Regions from separate parts of the Auritidibacter ignavus genome, predicted to be linked through region 1. Evidence: riboswitches for the same ligand, from Rfam matches in the RefSeq annotation. Region 1 holds a riboswitch; each other region holds the start of a gene.
What was found. A riboswitch is a leader RNA that binds a small molecule or an ion and turns the genes downstream of it on or off. The one in region 1 is predicted to bind S-adenosylmethionine.

Region 1 (5,757 bases):
GAATGCCGCGGTGATCCGAGTCAATCCTGCCACTGGTCAAGAGGGTGTCAGATTGTTTGTGTACAGAGTTATCGATGAGAGGACATGCTGATGACCATGACAGATGATCGTGTTGATCAGCCTGGTGGGGCTGATGTTGTTGCGCAGTTGAAGGCCAGTGGCGCCTTGGACGAGCTTTTCGCTCGGATCGACGCCGGTGAGATCGAGCTGACCGGCAACGGTGGAGTGATTCCTGAACTGATCAAGGAAGCACTCGAACGGGGCCTGCAGGCTGAGATGACCTCGCATCTGGGTTACGGGCCTGGTGACCGGGAGGCTAAAGCCGTCACGGACCGGCCGGTCAATGCCCGTAATGGCTCGTATTCCAAGACGGTCGCCAGCGAGGTCGGCGATATCGAGCTGACGGTGCCTAGGGATCGTGACGGGTCGTTCACCCCGCGTCTGGTGCCTAAGGGCTCGCGCCGGCTGGGCGGGCTGGATGAGATGATCATCAGCTTGTATGCCGGTGGAATGACGATCCGCGATATCCAGCATCACCTGGCTGTCACGATCGGCACGGAGCTGTCTCACGAGACGATCGCCAATATCACCGACGCCGTGCTGGAAGCCGTTGTGGAATGGCAGAACCGGCCGTTAGAAGAGTTCTACCCCGTGATCTACCTCGATGCGATTCGGGTGAAGGTCCGCGATGGTGGGCATGTGCGGTCAAAAGCGGCACACATCGCTGTCGGCGTCGATATGGACGGCATCAAGCACGTCCTGGGCATCTGGGTCCAGGACACCGAAGGCGCCGCGTTTTGGGCCCATGTCTGTGCCGAGCTTGCCAACCGCGGGATCCGCGATGTGCTCATCGTCTGCTGTGACGGGCTGACCGGCTTGCCAGAGGCTATCGAAGCGACCTGGCCGGACTCGCTTGTCCAGACGTGCGTGGTGCACCTGATCCGGGCAGCGAACCGGTTCGTCACCTACGGCGATCGCAAGGCGGTTTCACAGGCTTTGAAGGCCATCTACACCGCAAGCAACGAGGATACTGCCAAGGCTGCCCTGGAGGATTTCGCAGCTTCTGAACTCGGTCAGAAATACCCGTCAGCGGTCGCGACCTGGACAAACGCCTGGGAGCGTTTCGTGCCGTTTTTGGCGTTCCCGCCAGCGCTGCGGCGGGTGATCTATACGACGAATGCGATCGAGTCATTGAACTATCAGCTGCGCAAGGTCACGAAGAACCGCACTCAGTTCCCCACCGACGACGCGGTGGTGAAACTCTTGTGGCTAGCGATCTGCACGATCGAGGACAAACACGCACGCCAACGAGCCAAGGAACGCGGCAAACCCGCCAGCCAGCGCAAAGCCGCCGGCAGACTCGTCGAAGGACAAGTCACCACGAACTGGAAACAGGCACTAGCCCAACTCGCGGCAGCCTACCCCGACCGAATGAACCCATACCTGTAAACCCAACCCCCGTACACAACAGAATTGACAACCTCCTGGTCAACTCGTAGCCACCCAACCGGGTACCGCAACGCTCACCTTCACGATTAATGGCGAGACCGCTTCACACACAGTCGAGGTCGTTGCCGCCCCAGCACAAGATCCCGAGGAGGAGCCGGAACCTAATCCAGACGCTACCCCTGAGCCACAACCGGTTCCGGAGCCTACCTCCGAAACAAGCACCGCCCCGCAACCAGGACCAGATACAGAACCAACCCCTGAACCCACCACGGGAACCACCACCCCCGAACAACAACCAACCCAGGAACCCACCGCGGGAACCACCACCCCCGAACAAGATATTGCTGGAGATCCGGGAGCTGGAACAGAACAAGTTCAAGAAGATTCTCCAGGTCGCGCTGAGTCAGAGAAAACTGGCACTCTCGCGAGCACAGGAGCCAACTTACTCCTTGTCCTCGGGGCAGGAATACTGCTTCTCGCAGGGGGATCTCTAGCCGCACTGTCGGCAACACGTCGCAGACACTAGGGACCTAGCCTACGAAATTGCCACCCCGGCGCATGCTTCAGCCCTCTGACAATGCGCGGGGGTGGCTCTCTTCGACAGCTATTCCGCAAATCTGATAGGCGGGTAGAAACATGGCCCTTGAGATTCTGGCACCCCCAACGCTTCCCTCAACCATTCGTCCCCCTTGCGCACGCCCACGCACCGGTGTAATGTGAAGTGCATCACAATTAAGCGCGGGTTTACTGCCAATAGTCCTCAAGCACCCGCTGGTGATGGCTCAGGTTTTGTGTGTTGACCGAGCCAGGAGGGCACTGCGGAATCCAGCGCGATCACCACAGAAGTCTCAGCGAGCCGATCTTCCACGGTGACGAGCAACACCTCGGCCCTGAGACAGTGATCGCACCGCAGAGCCCTCCATTTCTCTGTTCAGCCCGCGTCCGCCGAGCCTTACAGCTTGCCCGACGTGAACTCCTCCCACTTCTGAGCCGAATCACCTACGGTGATCGTATCCTCAGGCGCGACCACTCCCCCTCCGAGATAATCCTCATACCACTGCTGGACTTCCTCAGACTGGTACGCCTCCTGTAAGACCTGAGCCGCCTCGGTATCGCGGAATTCCGGCTTGGCAGCCACGACAACAGTGAAGGGGACCTCAACCTCAGGATTATCCTCGAGAATCAGAGCCGTCTCCTCCACGTCATATCCGGCTTCGGCAATCAATCTGACGAACCCGAAGCCCGCGTCAACATCGGGCAAGGACTGCCCCAAGGACTGCTGATCGATTTCGACGAACTCGAGATCCTTCGGGTTAGCGGTGATGTCCTGTTGAGATAGCGCCGTCACGTCTTTGGACTCATCCACCTCGATCAAGCCTCCCTCGGCCAACAGCTTGAGAGCACGACCGTTATTGGAGGTATCGACGGGAATGGCAACGGTCGCCCCCTCCGGAAGCTCGTCCAAGGTCTCGTACTTCTCCGAGAAAATACCGGAGGGAGCGTAATTGACCGAGAAGAGTGGCTCAACATCGGTTCCGTTGTCTTGATTAAACTGTCGCAAATAGGCCTGATGCTGGAAGAAGTTGACGTCGTACTCGCCTTGGCTCACCGCCTCATTCGGCAACACGATGTCGGTGACATAGGTGGTCTCAAGTGTCCACCCCTCTTCCTCAAGCTGATCTTTCACGATCTCAGTGGGCTCTTGGAAGGGCGCCGATTCGGTGACGATCATCGAAATGGTCTGTTCCTCATCAACAGTGCTTTGCTGATTAGCTAACCCGCAGGAGGTCAAGGACAGCCCGGCCAGCAGGCTGGCGCCGAGAGCGCCCCATCGCCGCGAGGGTGCAGTGGTGAGCATGGTGATTGTCATGGTGAGTTTCCTTTCACAGCAAGATTTCTGAAGGGCCTGATGACCACTGGCGAGCTAGGCCAAGCGTTTATCGGTGATGCGCACCAGGCGGTTACCCAGGATTTGCACCGCGCTGACCAGCAACAGCATCAGCACGATGGCAACCAGCATGACTTCGGTTTCATACCGGTAATAGCCGTAGCGGATCGCGAAGTCCCCGATCCCGCCACCTCCGACCAGGCCGACCATGGCCGAATACGAAATAAAGGAGACAGTGGTGATCGTGATGGAGCCGATCAGCGCCGGCCGGGCGTCTACCAGCATGACCTGCCGGATGATCTGACCACGGGTCGCCCCCATCGCGCGGGCTGCCTCGATCGGCCCGGAGCCGAGTTGATTGATGTTCTGTTCGACCAGTCGAGCGAAGTACGGGATGGCATTGACCGTCAGCGGAACGATAGCCGCCGCTGTGCCGACCGTGGTCCCCACCAGCAAACGGGTGAAGGGAATGATCGCGATCAGCAGGATCAAGAACGGGAATGACCGCACCGCATTCACCAAAGCCGATATCACCTTATGCAAGTGCGGTGAGGGCGAAATCCCGTCGGGCGCGTGGTTGACCAACCAAATTCCCAACGGAGTTCCGAGCAACACCGCAATCGGGATCGCGACCCCGATCATAACGAAGGTCTGCAACAGTGCTGTGGTGAGTTCGGGAAGGAGCTCGAGGATGCGTTCCATCTCACTCACCCACCTTCTGCAGTGCCAACTCCGCGGCCTCTTCCACCACGACAGGAACATCCGGGGGCGTACTCCGTCCCTTCTGTACCGAGATCCCTTCAGAAAGCAGGTAACGCCCGATCGCGGTCTGAGGCTGGAAGGTTGCGGCCCGCAGGTCATCGGTGGTGAATTGCTCCACGATCGAGCCATGCTCCATGACCGTCACGTCATCGGCCAGGGCTTTAATCACTTCCATTTCGTAGGTCACCAGCACAATGGTGATCCCCAGTTGAGCGTTAATATCAGCCAGATATTGCAAGACCGTGGCAGTAGTGAACGGATCCAATGCCGAGGTTGGCTCATCGCACAACAACACATTCGGCTGGGTGGCTAGCGCCCGCGCAATCGCAACACGCTGTTTTTGGCCACCAGATAGCTGCGCCGGATAGGCCCTAGCCTTCTCCGCAAGATCCACCAAGTCGAGCGCTTCCAGCGCCCGCCGGCGACGCTCACGTCGGTCTTTCACCCCGGAAAACGTCAAAGACTGCTCGACATTGGCCAGCGCTGTGTGATTATTGACCAGGTTGAACCCCTGGAAGATCATCCCGATCTGATGGCGACGCTGACGCAGTTGCTCAGCGTTGAGCTGTGTCAGCTCCTCGCCATCGACCCACACCTGCCCGGCCGTGGGCCGTTCGAGCAGATTGATATTGCGCAACAGTGTGGATTTACCGGCCCCCGAAAAACCGATAATGCCATGGATCGAGCCCCGACGTATCTCAAGGCTGACGTTATCGACTGCGGTAATCTCACCACCTTTGAACGTTGTGGTGACGTGACGCAGAGAAATCATAGGAATCCTCCATCGTAGCTGGCATTGGCACCTTTGCCTCATATGGCGGGTTGCCTCGACGTCTTCGAGCCAGGTCTCTCGGTCGATCTGGATGGTTACCGGGCTAGTCTGACACACCACAATGAGGCTGTCATGACCGCTGTCACATACACGACTTCAGAGATCGACGAGCCCGTTCAACCTCAATACAGACCCAGAGATGACTCCGTAAGACGCCACACTGCACGCTATCCACAGTCACAATCGGCGGTCTTATCGTGTCCTCAGGAATCGATACTATGTTCTACATAACGAATGACAGAGCATATTATCAAACAACTGATCGATGATGGGAGGTGTGCACGATGACGGTCACTGACGCACCGCGCGCCCGCCACCCATTGTCATTTTTGGATCTCGATGGCGTGGCCGGGGCCTCCATGGGAGATAAGGCCGCCGCTGCTCTGGTCTTGCTCAAATCGCTGGGGCAGGACCTGGCCGCATCGGACGCTTACGAGAAATTCGCTCGCTACACTCCCGAAACCGCGAGCGCAGACTGGAACTCGTCGCTCGCCTCCGCCCCGCAACAACATGACTCCACGCGGTTAGTGGAACCTGACAACTACTGGGACTCGTTGCCGGAAATAAACCATGTGGCAGAAGCCTTGCAGACTGCGTTGGCCGGGGCCCAGACGCTGTTGAGCGGTCATACCCAACGCGCCACGGCGTCCAGTGCCGATCAGCAGGATCTTTTGGGCGTTCCCGAGGGCGCTCGTGGTTACCGGGATGGCCGGAAGTACTTTACCGAGTCTGTCGGGATCGGAACTCGAGAAGCCAAACAACGCCAGCAACGCTCCGAATTCATCTCCGGCGGTCCACCACCGATCAGTGGCGGCCCCGAGATCCC
Region 2 (5,757 bases), 180 kb from region 1:
ACCCCGTAACGCTGGATTACCTCAAAGTGCCGGCCCGGATGTGGCTGGTTGGGCACCCCCTCATAAATCACCTGCGTGACCCCATTCGATAGGGGGCCGTAGAGTTCGTAGGTATGGGCGGTGACCCACGCTAGATCGGCGGTGCACCAATGCACGTCCTGGTCCCGGGTCGCGATATCCGGATTCGAAAAGAGATAGTCATAGGACCACGACGCCTGGGTGAGATAGCCGGCCGAGGTATGCACTAGTCCTTTCGGCTGACCGGTGGTGCCCGAGGTGTACATGATGAACAGCGGGTGCTCGGCGTCAAAAAACTCCGGGGTGTGGGTCGCAGGCTGCCGATCCACGATCTCGTGCCACCACACGTCTCGACCCGGCACCCAGGTGATCTCGTCTTGATGACCGGTGCGGTTGAGCACCAGCACGTGCTCAATGTTGTTTTCCCCGGCTACCGCGGCATCGGACGCGTCTTTGACCGGTACGGCTTTGCCCCGCCGGAACTGCCCATCGGAGGTGACCAGCAACTTCGCCGCGGTATTCTCCACCCGGAACTTCAGGGCTTCGGCCGAAAAACCGCCGAAGACCAGTGAGTGCACCGCCCCAATGCGGGCACACGCCAGTGCGATCACCACGGTCTCGACCAGCACCGGCAGATAGACCACCACGCGATCGCCGGGGCCAATGCCCAGCTCGGTTAGCGCATGGGCGGTCTGAGAGACCTCGGCGAGCAACTGCCGGTAGGTCACCGCCCGCCGATCGCCGGGCTCGCCCTCAAAATACAGGGCCACCTTCTCGCCCAGACCGTTGTCCACGTGCCGATCCAGGCAATTCACCGCCACATTGAGCTTGCCACCGGAAAACCACCGCATCACCGGGCCACGTTCGGCGGCTGGTGAAGGATTGGTCCAGGTGTGTACCGTGTCGAATGGCTCGTGCCAGTCCAACCGTTGGGCGGCAGCCTCCCAGAAGGCGATCCGCGCCCGCTCGTCCACTGGCTGTCCATCGCCGCGACCGCCGTGTAAGAGCTCGGGATCTCGACCGGGATGCACATCCGGATCGGCGGCGTCCACGATCTCGGCGGGCAACGGTCCGGGCACGATGCCTGGCAGTCCGGTCTGCTCCGGGGTGAGTGGCTGGTACTCAGAAGTAAAAAGCTGTGCGGCCAACCCGGCCGGATACCGCTGATCAACCTGGACGGGCTCGGCGATCAGGGACTGAAAGATTTCCCGATCAGAGGGGTGGGACGCGGAACGCTCAGTGGGTGTTGCGGACACGAAAAATCGCACCTTCCTTCCATCGCTTCTGGCATGAGCACCTGCCGAATCGAGAATGGAGTCGGTGGTTGCTGCGGCGTCATCGAGCCAGATCTCTGCTACCGCTCTGGATGGTCGTACTGACCTCTAGTCTAGGTCGTCGATCAAGCGGTCAACACCGAGGTGTCGCAGACCGACATCTTGTGAGATCAGCAACAACACCGACCCGCCGTGGGCCGGCTTGTGGTCGTCGAGAACGCCCCACAAGCTGATATCTGCACTAAAAGTAGGAAAGTCTTAGCAGTCATACATGCAGTCGCTATATTTGCCAAATAAAGATAGGTGAGGCTAAGCTTGCCGTTAGCTTTGAGTATTCACCATCACCCGCCGGATACGATCCCGTCGAGAAGAGGTCACCTACCGTGCAGACCGTCCAACACGCACCGAGAACGTCACGCCGTGGCCAGCGCGCCACGCTGGCAGCCCTGCTAGCCACCCTGCTGTTTGTCGTCACCGGTTGTGGCGGACAGGCTAGTGGCACCGTTGATGTTGGCCAGGCCCTGGACAACGCCCAGTTCATCGACAACCCCAAGGATTACGAAGGCCCCACCACCGCGCATTTGGCCAATTCGGCGATCAACCCGATCGCCACCAACCCACAATCCCAGTTGCCGGTGACCGTCACCGACGCCCAAGGCACTCAAGTCACCGTGACCGATACCTCCCGGATTCTGGCGGTGGACCTCTACGGCACCGCCTCCCGGACCGTCTATGAGCTCGGCCTCGGCGATCACGTGGTTGGCCGCGATATCTCTTCGGGTTTTGCCGAGATCGCCGATAAACCGTTGGTGACCGAAAACGGGCACGATCTCAACGCCGAAGCCATCCTCGAGCTGGCTCCGACCGTGATCATCACCGACACCTCCCTGGGCCCCTGGGACGTGATGTTGCAGATGCGCGATGCCGGTATTCCGGTGGTTGCTATCGACTCCAAGCGCGATGTCGACACCGTTGACGAACTCACCATGCAGATCGCCGAAGCCCTGGGCGTACCCGAAGAAGGCCAAAAGCTCGCCGAACGCATCCAGGCCGACACCGAGGAGATGCTGGCAGAAATCCAGCAGTACGTGCCCGAATCCGACGACGAGAAGTTACGCATGATGTTCCTTTACGTCCGTGGCCAGGCCGGGGTCTACTACATTTTCGGGCCCGGCTCCGGCACCGATTCGTTGATCAAAGGTGTCGGTGGGATCGATGTGGCCGATGAGATCGGCTGGGAGGGCATGATGCCGATGACCGACGAAGCGATCGTGGAAGCCCAACCCGATCTGGTGCTGATGATGACCAAGGGGCTCGAATCGGTCGACGGAGTCGACGGGTTAATGACTGCCGTGCCCGCTCTCGCGCACACTCCCGCCGGCAAAAAGCGCCGGATTGTTGACATGTCCGACTACGAAGTGCTCTCCTTTGGCCCCAATACCGCCGGCATCCTCGAGGCGCTCGCCGTGGCCATCTACGCACCCGACTCCGCAGGTACCTCCACCGACGAATCTGGTACCTCCACCGAAGAGTAGAGCCTGCCCATGAAGACCCCGACGACCCCGGCTACTCCGGCAATTCCGCTGTACTTCGCCCCGCATCAGACCGTGGGCGATAACGTCGACACCGGCCTGCTCAACTCCGCTGCCACCCGCACAGTGTTGCAGAGCCAGTCCCACGGACGCGCCCGCTGGCTTTTCGTGGTGCTCACGGCCTTGTTCATCGTCCTGATCCTGGTCTCAGCCGGGATCGGTCAGATGCAGATCGCACCGCTAGAAGTCATCTCCTCGGTGCTTCGCGGGATCGGGATCGACACCGGCATCGAATCCGAGCACACCTACTACGAAGCCGCCCTATGGGATGTGCGCTTCCCGCGGGTGGCACTCGCGGTGATCGTCGGCGCTGGATTGGCCACCGGCGGGGTACTGATGCAGGGCGTGTTCGGCAACCCCCTGGCCGAACCCGGCATCGTCGGGGTCTCCGCCGGTGCGGCTGCCTTCGCCTCGGTGGTTATCGCCCTGGGCCTGAGTGTCTTCGGTGCCTGGACTTTGGTGTGTGGCGCCTTCATCGGCGGGCTACTCGCCACCACCCTGGTGTATCTCACCGCCCGCAAAAACGGTCGGACCGAAGTAGTCACCCTGATCCTCACCGGCGTTGCGGTCAACGCGGTGGCCGGAGCCCTCACCGCGGTGATGACCTTCATCGGCGACACCTCCGCCCGCGAAGAAATCGTCTTCTGGCAACTGGGTTCGCTGAATGGCACGCGCTGGCAAGACGTCTCCGTCGCCGCACCGGTGATGCTGATTGGTATTGGTCTCTGCCTGTTCTACACCCGCCAGCTTGACCTTTTGGCCCTGGGTGAACGCCAGGCCCGCCACCTGGGAGTCGATGTGGAATCGCTACGCCGACAGATCATCATTCTCGTGGCAGTTATCACCTCCGCGGCTGTTGCCTTCTCCGGCATCATTGCCTTCGTGGGCCTGGTGGTACCCCACATCATCCGCATGATCGTCGGCCCTGGCCACCGCGTGCTGCTCCCCGCCTCGATCATCGGGGGAGCGGTGCTCCTGCTGGCAGCCGATTCTGCTGCGCGCACGATCATTCCCTACGCGGATCTACCGATCGGAATTCTGACCGCTCTGGCCGGTGGACCGTTCTTCTTCTACTTGATTCGTCGCACCCGACGTGGCGCCGGGGGGTGGAACTAATGACCCACACTGCTCACGGTGCCCCCATCCGGAACTCCCGGCCCAACCATCGCGCCCCGGTGCTGGTTGCCGACAACGTGTCCGTGACGATCGGGGAGCAGTACCTGATTGACCACCTGGACTTGGAGGTCTACCCCGGTGAAGTCGTCGCACTAGTCGGTCCCAACGGTGCCGGAAAATCGACGTTCTTGGCCACGCTCACTGGCGATACCACCCCGAGCGCCGGCACCGTGACGCTCTACGGAACCGAGCTGTCCGAGCTGCGCCCCGCCCAGATGGCCCGATTGCGCGCGGTGCAACTCCAAGAAAATCGGGTCGCCTTTGCCTTTACTGCCAGTGAGGTCGTGCGATTGGGTCGAGCCGCCTGGGCCGGCACCGGTGAAGAAGCCCGTGACGATGCCGTGGTCTACGAGGTCATGCACGCCACCGAGGTCACCCCACTGGCCCAGCGCGCCTATCCGCAACTGTCTGGAGGCGAGAAAGCTCGCACCACCTTCGCCCGCACCCTGGCCCAAGAGACTCGGATGCTGCTCCTTGACGAGCCCACCGCCGCGATGGATATCCGCCACCAAGAACACGTGCTGCGCCACGTCCGCCAGCGCGCGAACGCCGGAGCAGCCGTGGTGGTGGTCATTCACGATCTGTCGGTGGCCGCAGCCTACGCCGACCGGATCATGATGATCAGCAATGGTCGCCACATCCGCACCGGAACCCCGAAGCAGGTGCTGACCGCACAGCTGATCACCGAGGTCTACGGTCATCCGGTCGATGTGTTGCAACACCCCACCAACGGGGAGCTGATCATCGCCCCGGTCCGTGACCGCCCCCGACGCTCAGCACTATCACCCACACCATCACCTACGACATCTGGAAGTTGCATTCATGAAAACTCATTGTTTCACTGAATCTCGCACGCTGGCCCACGCTGGGCGTACCGTGCGTACTAGCCTGCCGGCTCACCTGCTGGCGGGCCTGCTCGCTGTGGTCATCGCTGTGGCCTGCCTGGCTGGAGTCATCGGCCACCAGCTCCTGACAGCCTCCAGTGCCTCTGCCGCCCCGCAGGTGGCGATCTCCGGACTGGACGGCCAAGCCAAGGTGCGCGCTAGTGGCATCACCGATATCACCGTCAGTGGCCGGGGCTTCCAGTCACTGCAGGGCGGGTTCGGCGGCATCTACGTGGCCTTCGGCTGGGTGGATGATCCCCGCGGTGGTTCGTGGAAACCCTCTCAGGGTGGAAAGACCGGCGTGAACTACATGTACGTCCCCGATACCGAGGCCAAGGATAATAACGGCTACCTGCGCTTTGTGACCTTCCCCGGCTCATCCACCGCTTCGGCCGCTAACGGCGGAACCCTGGCCGCCGACGGGACGTGGAAGCTCACCATGCGTACCCCGGGCGCGAAGTTCAACGCCGTGGACCGTCAGGGCAACCAAAAAACCGTGGACTGCACCAAAGTCACCTGTGGGATCATCACCATCGGCGCCCACGGCGTGCACAACCCGTCCAATGAATCCTTCACTCCGGTCGAGATCGTCGGTGCTGCCGGCGACACCGTCTCGGTGAGTGTCGATGACTCCGCTGCAGCCGCCAACCGCAGTGCTGCGGGTCACCACACTGGCGGTGGCGGCCAGGCCGGAACCGTGGAGAACCCTCAGCAGGCCGCCGTCGATGCGGCTGCGGCTGATCTGGCCAACGGACAGCCAGCTGAACAGGATGAGGCCGGCGACTCCGCCGGCGCTGTAGACGCCGGACAGGC
Region 3 (5,757 bases), 780 kb from region 1:
CACACCGCTCAGATTTAACAATCGATAAACTCCTCTGCTAGAGTAGTTCCTCGTGCGAAACGCGCATCTAGTTCTGCGCCTCTAGCTCAACTGGTAGAGCACTTGACTCTTAATCAATAGGTTGTGGGTTCGAGTCCCACGGGGCGCACTCTAAGTCGGCACCTCGTTTGGCCACACGTCAAACAGGTGCCGTTGTCATATCCGGCGGACACGGCAAATCCACCGTCTACCCACAGCTTTAAAGCCACCAGGCCCGCCTCCACGCTGGGTTGTTTGTGCCTATTGACTGCCAGCTTCCGTGTGGCTCTGAGTCTCCGTCATGGTCTGGGCGCTGGTGCCCACCGACTTACTCCTCCTGCATCACGCCCGCGACAGGACCACGATCTGATCCATCCGGTGCAATCGTTACCTCCCACCCTCTCGCTCTCTCGTCCCAGAGCAGGGTACCTCATGAGGCATCGACCACCATGTCCCGACGTGGCGCAACACCCTGGGTGGGAGCCACCTGTCGTACCGGCCCTCTCGCGACGGGCCGCCTGTTGAGCGTGGCCTGGTACGTGTAACACTGCGTCAAGGACACGAAATATATGACAGGGGAAACCGTCGCGCCAGAGATGAACGGACGAATGTGTCAGTGCTTTGACCTCGACTAGGTCCCAGCCTTCCCTATCTGAAGAATGGTTAATCGTTCCTCTATCAACCAACGTCAATGGGAAAACGGGAAGTGATCTGATGACAGTCCGGCTTAGCGCTTTCGATTTGGTACCGCTCTCTGAAGGGTATACCCCTGCCGAAGGTATTGATCATGCTCGAGCCTTTGCTCGTGGCATTGAAGAAGCCGGCTATCACCGCTTGTGGTACGGGGAGCACCACCTGAACCCAGGGATGTTGGGCTACTCCCCTGCCCTGACCATCGCCTTGTTGGCCAGTGAAACCGGAACCTTGCGGTTTGGTTCCGGAACGGTTCTGACCGGTCACCGCACTCCTTTCTCGGTGGCAGAAGAATTCAGCCTGCTTGAAGCGGCCTTTCCGGGACGAATTGACCTCGGCTTGGGACGTGCCGGGTTGAAGGGCCCTAAAAAGAAGCGCACCGAGGCCGAAGCTGCCAAACAAGAGAAGAAAGATGAGGCTAAGCAGCAGTCAGACGACTACGAGACCGACAACGGCGTGTTTATCCCCGCTTCCCCCGATTTGTCTCACCTCTTTGGCTCACCGCGTGCTACCGCTCAGCAGGCCCTATTGCATCAGCCCGGCGCGGAGCCTCGCTTCTATGATGAGTACCTCGATCAATTACTGGATTTGTTCCATGACCGCGCCGTAGTACATGGCGAACCGATCTCGAATGCCACCGCGGATGTGGGTTCTCCGGAGATTTGGATTTTGGGTACCAACGCCGGTGACTCCTCGCAACTGGCCGCAGAAAAGGGACTACGGTTTGGTGCGAATTATCACGTAGCCCCCACCCATACTCTGGAAGCTCTGGCGGACTACCGCGAGCGCTTCCAACCCAGCGAAGACCTCGATGCCCCATACACCATCGTCTCCGCTGAAGTTTTGGTGGCCGATACCACCTCCGAGGCTGACACCTTGGCAGCTGGTTACGACCAGTGGGTCTACAGCATCCGTAGCGGTCAAGGCGCTATCACATATCCTTCACCCGATACCGCTGCACAAAACCAGCTCACCGCCGAACAGCAACCCCTGGTCCGCGACCGGACGACGACCCGCTACGTGGGGGACCCGCACCAGGTGGTCGAGAAACTCAAGGCGCTACAGGCCGCTACACAAGCCGACGAATTGCTGATCTCGACCATTACCCACGACCCGGAAGCCCGCCTGCGTAGCTTCCAGCTGTTGGCTGAGGCCTGGCAATAGCTTCCCCGTTGCCCTCCGGCTACCCCTGACCACCCATCCCAGCCCATCAACTACCCAACCACCACCGAGAATTTATTGTCACGAGATCCGATTTCAAGCCCTGGCTGATCGGACAGCAACCCTCTCTCTGGAGATCGACCACAATCTCTTACACAGTGGGGTGCTCCAGGTGAAGACAAGGCCCATTCGGCAAGTGTGTTTAAGGAGAATCATGTCACGTGCCACACCCGAAACCTCCCACTTCGTCATCGGAGTTGCGCTGGATCGAGGGGGTTTCCACCCCGCAGCCATCCGGAGCCAGCAGGCTCTTGCCGATAACTTCTCCATCACAGCGTGGGAAGACCTCGTGCGTCAGGCTGAGAACCTGGGGGCCGGATTCGTGACCCTCGAGGATGCGTTCAATGACGCCACCCGCCCGGGATTCGATACGTCGTTGCTGGCCTCGTGGTTGGCGCCCCGCACCGAGAAGATCGGCCTGATCCCGACGCTGACCACCACCCATACCGAGCCCTTCCACGTCTCGAAAAATCTTGCCACGCTTGACTATGTCAGTCACGGTCGCGCTGGCTGGCAGGTTGCAGTCTCAGCCACCGAAGCCGAAACGCTGCTAGTGGGACGAGGACGCGCCTACGACGATGAGGCCTCGCTTTATGCTGAAGCCCGCGACGTCATCGAGGTCGTGCGCGGTCTGTGGGATTCGTGGGAAGACGACGCCGAGATTCGCGATGTAGCCACCGGACGATTCATCGACCGCGACAAGCTCCACTACGTGGACTTCGAAGGAGACTTCTTCTCCATCAAAGGCCCCTCTATCGTTCCCCGGCCACCGCAAGGCCAGCCACTGGTCACCATTGCAGGTACCAGCGAAGAGGTGCTGAACACTGCAGTGCGCGCTGCCGACGTGATCTTCACCGGCACCTCGGCCCCGGAGAAGTTGACCTCACTCCACGAAAGGATTACAACGCTGTCCGACCAGCACGGTCGTGACAAGAACGCGCCGCCGAAGGTCGTGGCCGATGTGTACTTTGCGGTTGATCCAGACGAGTCAGAGGCGCTCGCACGCTGGCAACGCCTCAACGAGGTCCAGACCCTTAATCCTTCTCAGGCCGATGAGGTCGTCATCGGTACTCCAGAGCACCTCAGTGAACGCCTAGACCAGGTCAAGGCCGCCGGGGTTGATGGCGTCCGGCTTTGGCCTGCCCAGAACCAGCACGACCTTGCTGTGATCGAGCAGCACCTGAAATCTGTCGTGGAGACACTCCAAGATCACCCAGCCGATAACAATGCCGCTCCATTGCGGGCCCGGTTCGGACTTGGTCGTCCCGCAAACCGGTACGCCTCAGCTTCCTCGTCCGCTTCCGCTCACTAACCTCCCCCAGGAGACACTCATGACGAATCAGCAGAATCACTCTTCCCCTCGCCAGATCATCCTTGGGGCACACTTCCCCGGGGTGAATCATCACACCGTGTGGTCCGATCCGGAGTCTGGAAGCCACATTGAGTTCGAGTCTTTTGAGAAGTTCGCCGCCGAAGCCGAGCGTGGTCGCCTGGACTTCATTTTCTTGGCCGAAGGGCTCCGACTGCGCGAAAACCGGGGTCTGATCCACGACCTGGATGTCGTTGGTCGCCCCGACACGTTGCCGATCTTGGCAGCCTTGGCCTCGGTGACCGACCACATTGGACTGGTCGGGACTATTAACGCCACCTTCAATGAGCCCTATGAGGTGGCTCGGCAATTTTCAACCTTGGACTATGTCTCCAACGGGCGAGCTGGTTGGAATATTGTCACCACCTCCGATTCCTTCCACGGCGCCAACTTCCGTCGTGGCGGTTACCTCGACCGGGCGGACCGCTATGTGCGGGCTTCTCAGGCTCTGGATGTTGCCAATCGTTTCTGGGCAAGCTGGAAAGATGTCGAGTCCGAGCGGGAACGTGTGAACGTCACCAACGATCAGTTCGATATTCACGGCGAGTTCCCGCTCCCCCGTTCCCCTCAGGGGCGTCCGTTGATCTTCCAGGCCGGAAAATCCGCTCAGGGTCAAGACTTCGCGGCCGGTAACGCCGATGCTATTTTCACTTTGCACACTGATAACGAAGACAGCCGACAGTTCTACCATGAACTCTCCGAGCGGGTGCGACAGGCCGGCCGTGATCCCGAATCTGTCAAGATCCTGCCGGGTACTTCCGTTGTTGTGGCAGATACCGATGAAGAAGCAGAAGAACTGGCTGCGACGATTCGGGCTCAGCAGGTCAGCGGTCAGACCGCCATCCTGTTGCTGGAACAGATTTGGAACCGAGAGCTTTCAGAGTTCGATCCCGAGGGCCCACTTCCTGATGTGGACCCGGTGGTCGGTGAAACCACCATCAGTAAGGGTCGCAGTGAGGTCAGGCATGACGACCGGTTCGCGACCGTGCAGAAGCTACGGGACATCGCTGAGGCGCGCAATCTGAACCTGCGCGAAACAGTGATTGCCACCCAGTCGCGGCAGACCTTCGTCGGAAGCCCTGAAACCGTGGCGTCCGAAATGATTGAGACTGTGGAAACCCATGTCAGCGACGGATTCATTCTGGCACCACATCTGAGCCCGACCGGACTCGTGCCTTTCATCGACCGCGTTGTTCCGTTACTCCAAGAGCGGGGTGCTCTACGCACCGACTACCCAGAGGGCGCAACGTTACGTGAACTACTCGGTCTGCCCACAACGTGGGATCCGGCCACGACCGGCCGGGCAACTTTCCGGCAAGGGGTGAATGTCTCATGAAGCAGCGTCACGCACGGTCCTCACGTCATGGCGTCCGCTCACTAGCCCTTGTTGCAACGGCCCTATTCGCCTTCACTGGTTGCAGCAGTGGAACTGGCCTGGAATTTTCCCCCGCCGCGGAAGTGGACGAGGAGAACGTTTTACACATAGCGGTTGGTTCGGACGCTGGTTGCGCTGATCCTCAGCAACTCATTCTGAATGATGCGGTGTTTTCCACACGTCACTTGGTAGATTCACTCACGGACCAGGACCCTGAGACCGGTGAAATCGTCCCCTGGCTAGCTACTGACTGGGAAGTCAACGACCAAGCTACCGAGTTCTCATTCACCCTGCGCCCCGGAGTGACCTTTTCTAATGGTGAGCCTGTGACTTCTGAGGTCGTCAAAGCCAATTTTGAACGAATTCTCGAGTTCGGTCCACGCGGAAATATTGCGCGAAGCTATCTGGAGAATTACGAGGACACCGAGATCGTCAACGACCACGAATTTGTGGTGAAGTTCTCCGAACCAAATGCGCAATTTCTACAAGCCACGTCCACCCACAACCTGGGGTTGCTGGCTTCGGAGTCCATCGAGCTCTCGGATGATGAACGTTGCCAAGGGGTTATCGGGTCCGGTGCATTTGTCTTGGATTCCTACCGCCCTAATGAAGGAATTAACCTGGTCGCCAGGGAGGATTACGACTGGGGTTCGCCTCTATACGAAAACCGTTCGGCACCCAAGATTTCCGGGGTGAGCTTTACCGTCGTTCAGGAATCTGGAGTACGCGCCGGGCTCTTGCAGTCAGAGCAGGTTGATGCTATTGGAAGCGTGGCGCCACAGGATATTCCCGCTATCGAACAAACCGATGCCACCTTGCACACACTGACCGTTCCCGGAGTACCGATGTCGCTTCGACTGAACCACGACAGTCCGGTGATTCAAGAGCATGCTGTGCGCGAAGCCATCTCGCTGGCTATTAACCGGGAACAAGTGGCCGAGGTCGTTTACCCTGATGGGGCTCCCGCAGCCACGAGTATCTTGTCGTCGACCACTCCGGGCCACAGTGATTTCTCCGAAGAGCTACGCTACGACCCTGAAAGAGCACGGCAGCTACTGGCGGAGGCCGGCTTCACCCCTGG

Region 2: another riboswitch for S-adenosylmethionine. It lies ahead of acs (acetate--CoA ligase); the one in region 1 lies ahead of QDX22_RS09525 (methionine ABC transporter ATP-binding protein).
Region 3: another riboswitch for S-adenosylmethionine. It lies ahead of QDX22_RS01015 (LLM class flavin-dependent oxidoreductase); the one in region 1 lies ahead of QDX22_RS09525 (methionine ABC transporter ATP-binding protein).

Annotation. Positions count from the first base shown of each region.
Region 1 is NZ_CP122564.1:2,097,221-2,102,977, reverse strand. It holds gene QDX22_RS09545 (phosphodiester glycosidase family protein) at 1-91, shown strand, start outside; gene QDX22_RS09540 (IS256 family transposase) at 91-1,449, shown strand; gene QDX22_RS09535 (MetQ/NlpA family ABC transporter substrate-binding protein) at 2,402-3,319, opposite strand; gene QDX22_RS09530 (methionine ABC transporter permease) at 3,374-4,039, opposite strand; gene QDX22_RS09525 (methionine ABC transporter ATP-binding protein) at 4,041-4,871, opposite strand; SAM riboswitch class I at 4,878-4,969, opposite strand; gene QDX22_RS09520 (HNH endonuclease signature motif containing protein) at 5,216-5,757, shown strand, end outside.
Region 2 is NZ_CP122564.1:2,273,655-2,279,411, forward strand. It holds gene acs (acetate--CoA ligase) at 1-1,070, opposite strand, end outside; SAM riboswitch class I at 1,291-1,391, opposite strand; gene QDX22_RS10340 (heme/hemin ABC transporter substrate-binding protein) at 1,676-2,827, shown strand; gene QDX22_RS10345 (FecCD family ABC transporter permease) at 2,837-4,000, shown strand; gene QDX22_RS10350 (heme ABC transporter ATP-binding protein) at 4,000-4,905, shown strand; gene QDX22_RS10355 (hypothetical protein) at 4,883-5,757, shown strand, end outside.
Region 3 is NZ_CP122564.1:232,055-237,811, reverse strand. It holds tRNA gene QDX22_RS01025 (tRNA-Lys) at 76-148, shown strand; gene QDX22_RS01020 (LLM class flavin-dependent oxidoreductase) at 733-1,875, shown strand; SAM riboswitch class IV at 1,952-2,077, shown strand; gene QDX22_RS01015 (LLM class flavin-dependent oxidoreductase) at 2,087-3,244, shown strand; gene QDX22_RS01010 (NtaA/DmoA family FMN-dependent monooxygenase) at 3,264-4,637, shown strand; gene QDX22_RS01005 (ABC transporter substrate-binding protein) at 4,844-5,757, shown strand, end outside.